Cellulophaga sp. L1A9: one gene and its partner. Each later gene encodes a partner of the first gene's protein in a complex. Links are inferred from orthologs where the notes say so. Each region holds a gene or a part of one and is shown on either strand. Other genes may lie near its edges.

Region 1 (2,797 bases):
ACAGAGCTAGAAGAACTTGTAATCAATAAAGGTTTAAGTTTCGGAATGGATCTGTCAAAATATAAATTAGATAAAGATTAATTTTACTTCTGTTGGAAGAGAAAATCTCGGATAAGGAAGAAAATAGAACAAAGTAATGAGACACGGTAAAAAAGTTAACCACTTAGGTAGGAAAAAAGCTCATAGAGTTGCGATGCTTGCAAATATGGCTTGTTCTCTTATTGAACATAAAAGAATAAATACAACTGTTGCTAAGGCTAAAGCTTTAAAGCAGTTTGTTGAGCCATTAATCACTAAGGCAAAGGCTGAAAATAATCAGACGACAGAAAAAGGAACACATAATAGACGTGTTGTTTTTAAAAACCTTAGAGATAAATATGCGGTTACTGAATTATTCAGTAACGTAGCGGAAAAGATAGCTGACCGTCCAGGAGGTTATACTAGAATTATAAAACTAGGTACTCGTTTAGGAGATAACGCTGATATGGCGATGATCGAGTTGGTAGATTTTAATGAGCTATACAATGCTTCTAAAACTCCAGCTAAGAAAACAACTAGAAGAGGTAGAGCAAAGAAATCTGAAGCTCCGGCTGCAGATGCTTCACAAGAATCAACGCAACCAGAAAGTTCAGAAGAATAAAATGGTTGGTTTATAAGTTTTAATATTAGAAAAGGATAAGTTGAAAAGCTTATCCTTTTTTTTGTGTTATTTTGTAAAAATATTTAATATAATTCCTAAAAATGAAGTATCAAACTAGAAAAAAAGCTCTTATTTTATTGGCTGATGGAACTATTTTTTATGGTAAAGCAGTAGGTGATAAAGATGGAACAGCCTTCGGAGAAGTGTGTTTTAACACTGGAATGACAGGTTATCAAGAAATCTTTACCGATCCATCATATTTTGGTCAATTAATGGTAACTACTAATGCTCACATTGGTAATTACGGAACTAATTCTGAAGAAGTAGAATCAGATTCGGTTAAAATATCAGGTTTAATTTGCAAAAATTTTTCGTACACTTTTTCTAGAGCTATCGCAGATCAGAGTTTAGAAGATTTTTTAAATAAAAATAAATTGTTCGCGATCTCAGATGTGGATACGCGTGCTCTAGTGAGCTATATACGTGACAATGGGGCAATGAATGCTGTGATATCTACCGATGTTGATAATATTCAAGGCCTTAAAGAACAATTAAAAAACATCCCGAGTATGGATGGTTTAGAGTTGGCTTCTAAAGTATCTACGAAAGAGGCGTATTATTACGGAGACGAAAATGCCTCCGTTAAAATATCGGCTTTAGATATTGGTATTAAAAAAAATATACTTAGAAATTTATCAAAAAGAGGAGCATATATTAAGGTGTTCCCGTATAACACTTCTTTTGAAGAAATGCGAGCATTTAATCCAGATGGTTATTTTATTTCTAATGGACCAGGTGATCCTGAACCATTATTAGACGCTATAAAAACCGCAAAGGATATTATTGCAAGTGACGAAACTTTATTCGGTATCTGCTTAGGGCATCAGGTTATAGCCTTAGCAAATGATATATCAACTTATAAAATGCACAATGGTCATCGGGGTATTAATCATCCTGTGATGAACTTGGTCACTGGAAAAGGAGAAATTACTTCGCAAAATCATGGGTTTGCAATTAATAGAGAAGAGACAGAGGCCAATAAAGAGATTGAGATTACTCATGTACATCTTAATGATAAAACGGTAGCAGGTATTAAAATGAAGAATAAGAACGTTTTTTCTGTACAATACCACCCAGAAGCAAGTCCGGGGCCACATGATGCTGAATATTTATTTGATCAATTTTTTGAGATGATTAAAGTTAAGGTTAACTAAAACGTTATAGTTTAAATAAAGGTTATTTGTCACAGTTTTTAGGGCATTGAGAGGGTTTTCTAACACCTTACTTTTGTATCTTTGCTGTGTTTTCAACATAAATAAATAAAAATATATGAGTATCATAATTAGCGTTCATGCAAGACAGATTTTAGATTCAAGAGGAAACCCTACTATTGAGGTAGATGTATTCACTGAAAATGGTATAATGGGAAGAGCAGCAGTTCCTTCAGGAGCATCTACTGGTGAGCATGAGGCTGTAGAGCTGCGTGATGGTGGTAAAGCTTTTATGGGTAAAGGTGTTACAAAAGCTATTGCTAATGTTAATACTGATATTGCAGAAGAAATTATTGGAATGTCTGTTTTTGAACAAAATCTTATTGATCAAACAATGATTGATTTAGATGGTACTCCAAATAAATCTAAATTAGGAGCTAACGCAATTTTAGGTGTTTCTTTGGCTGTAGCGAAGGCTGCTGCAGAAGAATTAGGAATGCCTTTATATAGATATATTGGTGGTGTTAGTGCGAATACACTTCCTGTACCAATGATGAATATTATCAATGGTGGTTCGCATTCAGATGCTCCTATTGCTTTTCAAGAATTTATGGTAATGCCTGTAAAGGCTGAAAGTTTTTCTCATGCAATGCAAATGGGAACTGAAATTTTTCATAACCTTAAAAAAGTATTACATGACAGAGGTTTAAGTACAGCAGTTGGTGATGAAGGTGGTTTTGCACCGAATTTAGCAGGAGGTACTGAAGACGCATTAGATACAATTGCTTTGGCGGTAGATAAAGCTGGGTATAAATTAGGGGATGACGTAATGATCGCCTTAGATTGTGCTGCAGCAGAATTTTACGTTAATGGTAAATACGATTATACGAAATTTGAAGGTGATAAAGGTGTAATCAGAACATCTGAAGAGCAAGCGCAATACTTA
Region 2 (3,363 bases), 790 kb from region 1 along the record:
AAATTGAATTAAAAGGATACTAAAGATATTATAAGATGCCCGGACAAAAAAGAACATATCAGCCATCAAAGCGTAAAAGAAGAAACAAACATGGTTTTAGAGAACGCATGGCGTCTGTAAATGGAAGAAAAGTTATTGCTAGAAGAAGAGCAAAAGGAAGAAAAAAATTAACTGTATCTTCAGAAACAAGACATAAAAAATAATGATTCATTTGTTATTTTAGATATTAGGTGTTACTTTTTTATAAGTAGCACCTTTTTTTTTGCCTATTTTTAAAAATTATTAGCGAACACTATATAATACAAGTACAATGCCTAAGAATAAAAATATCAAATCTGTTTTATTAATTGGATCTGGACCAATTGTAATTGGACAAGCATGTGAGTTTGATTATGCTGGTTCTCAATCGCTTAGATCTCTACGTGAAGATGGAATAGAAACTATTTTAATTAATAGTAACCCAGCTACGATAATGACTGATCCGACAATGGCAGATCATGTTTATCTAAAACCGTTAACCACAAAATCTATCATTGAAATTCTAAAAAAGCATCCAAATATAGATGCGGTGTTACCCACAATGGGAGGTCAGACAGCACTGAATTTATGTATTGAAGCTGATGAAAAAGGGATTTGGAAAGATTTTGGAGTAGCACTTATTGGGGTTGATATTGATGCTATAAACATCACAGAAGACCGTGAGAAGTTTAGAAATTTAATGATTAAAATTGGTGTGGGGATGGCACCACAGGCAACAGCAACCTCTTTTCTAAAAGGAAAAGAAATTGCGCAAGAATTTGGTTTCCCGTTAGTTATTAGAGCTTCCTATACTTTAGGAGGGGCAGGAGCATCTATAGTATATAAGCCAGAAGATTTTGATGAATTATTAAGTCGTGGGTTAGAAATTTCTCCAATTCATGAAGTAATGATTGATAAAGCCTTAATGGGCTGGAAAGAATATGAATTAGAATTATTACGCGATAAAAATGATAATGTCGTTATTATTTGTGCGATTGAAAATATGGATCCTATGGGGATTCATACTGGAGATTCTATTACAGTAGCACCGGCAATGACTTTATCAGACAAAACGTATCAAAAAATGCGTGATATGGCAATTCACATGATGCGCAGTATTGGCGATTTTGCCGGAGGATGTAATGTGCAGTTTGCAGTAAGTCCTGATGAAAAAGAAGATATTATAGCGATAGAAATTAACCCAAGAGTATCGCGTTCTTCGGCTTTAGCTTCAAAAGCGACAGGGTATCCCATCGCAAAAATTGCTACAAAATTGGCAATTGGGTACAACTTAGACGAATTAGATAATCAAATTACAAAATCTACATCGGCGTTATTTGAACCTACTTTAGATTATGTAATTGTAAAAATACCACGTTGGAATTTTGATAAGTTTGTAGGTTCAGATAGAACGTTAGGCTTACAAATGAAATCTGTTGGAGAAGTAATGGGAATAGGGCGTTCTTTTCAAGAGGCACTTCATAAAGCGACACAATCTTTAGAAATTAAAAGAAATGGCTTAGGGGCAGATGGAAAAGGATTGAAAGATTACGATAAAATCATTAGTAAGCTTACAATTCCAAGTTGGGATCGTGTGTTTATTATTTATGATGCAATTCAGTTAGGTATTCCATTAAGTAGAATTCATGAAATAACTAAAATAGACATGTGGTTCTTAAAACAATATGAAGAACTACATATATTAGAAAAGGAAATAGAAACTTTTACCATTGAATCTTTACCTAAAGATATTCTGTTGGAAGCAAAGCAAAAAGGTTTTGCGGATCGTCAGATTGCACATATGCTAGATTGTTATGAAAGTGAAGTGCACAAAAAGCGTACGGAGTTAAATATCAATAGAGTATTTAAATTAGTAGATACATGTGCGGCAGAGTTTAAAGCATTGACGCCATACTATTATTCTACTTTTGAAGAAGAAATAGAAAGACCAGACGGAACAAGGTATGTTGCAAATGACAGTATTGTTACGGATAAAAAGAAGGTTGTAGTCTTAGGATCAGGACCTAACCGAATAGGGCAGGGGATTGAGTTTGATTATTGTTGTGTTCATGGGGTTTTAGCAGCTGCGGAATGTGGGTATGAAACCATCATGATTAACTGTAACCCTGAAACCGTATCGACCGATTTTGATACGGCTGATAAATTATACTTTGAACCTGTTTTTTGGGAACATATTTACGATATTATTCTTCATGAGAAACCAGAAGGAGTTATTGTTCAATTGGGTGGGCAAACAGCACTTAAATTGGCTGAGAAATTAGAAAAACACGGGATAAAAATTATCGGCACCAGCTTTAAAGCACTTGATTTAGCAGAGGATAGAGGAAGTTTCTCTAAAATGCTTGAAGAAAATAATATTCCTTTTCCTCAATTTGGAGTTGCAGAAACAGCAGAGGAGGCATTAGCACTTTCAGAAGAATTAGATTTTCCTTTATTGATTAGACCGTCCTATGTTTTAGGAGGTCAGGGGATGAAAATTGTAATCAATAAACAAGAATTAGAAGAGCACGTTATTAACCTCTTAAAACAGATACCAGGGAATAAGCTTTTATTAGATCATTATCTTGATGGCGCTATAGAAGCAGAAGCAGATGCAATTTGCGATGGAGAAGATGTCTATATCATAGGGATCATGGAGCATATTGAGCCCTGTGGAATTCACTCAGGAGATTCAAATGCAACGTTACCTCCTTTTAATTTAGGTGAATTTGTAATGCAACAAATTAAAGATCATACCCGAAAAATTGCGTTAGCCTTAAATACGGTAGGACTTATAAATGTTCAATTTGCAATAAAAGACGATATTGTATACATCATTGAAGCTAACCCTAGAGCATCACGTACGGTACCATTTATAGCTAAGGCATATAAAGAACCTTATGTAAATTATGCGACTAAAGTAATGTTAGGAGAGAAAAAGGTAAAAGATTTTAATTTTAACCCTCAACTAGAAGGTTACGCAATTAAGCAACCTGTTTTCTCTTTTGAGAAATTCCATAATGTAAATAAAAACTTAGGTCCAGAAATGAAAAGTACTGGAGAAAGTATTTTATTTATTGATAGTTTAAAAGATGATGAGTTTTACAACTTGTATTCTCGTAGAAAAATGTATTTAAGTAAGTAATAAAAAATACTTTTAAATTTAAAAAAAAGCTTGAGCAACCTGCTCAAGCTTTTTTTTTGCTCAATCTCTTGATCACTACTGTTTATCTGTGCTTTCAGGAGTTATGTTAGTATCCATCATATTTTGGATCTCTTGATCTGCGATGTTGGGGATTACCACATAAAAAGTAGTTCCTTTTCCTGTACCTTCAGATTTAGCAT

What was found. The genes of interacting proteins can lie anywhere in the genome.
Region 2: the proteins of carA (region 1) and carB are in contact, whole or in part, in a solved structure (PDB 1KEE), measured with the Escherichia coli proteins. The link is inferred for Cellulophaga sp. L1A9 from one-to-one orthologs.

Annotation. Positions count from the first base shown.
Region 1 is NZ_CP047027.1:874,082-876,878, reverse strand. It holds carA (glutamine-hydrolyzing carbamoyl-phosphate synthase small subunit), read left to right. Parts: upstream 1-741; coding sequence 742-1,854; downstream 1,855-2,797. Other genes in the region: eno (phosphopyruvate hydratase), read left to right, coding at 1,970-2,797; rplQ (50S ribosomal protein L17), read left to right, coding at 137-640; GQR94_RS03565 (DNA-directed RNA polymerase subunit alpha), read left to right, coding at 1-81. UniProt on the Escherichia coli protein: Small subunit of the glutamine-dependent carbamoyl phosphate synthetase (CPSase).
Region 2 is NZ_CP047027.1:88,254-91,616, reverse strand. It holds carB (carbamoyl-phosphate synthase large subunit), read left to right. Parts: upstream 1-310; coding sequence 311-3,163; downstream 3,164-3,363. Other genes in the region: GQR94_RS00405 (two-component regulator propeller domain-containing protein), read right to left, coding at 3,239-3,363; rpmH (50S ribosomal protein L34), read left to right, coding at 36-203. UniProt on the Escherichia coli protein: Large subunit of the glutamine-dependent carbamoyl phosphate synthetase (CPSase).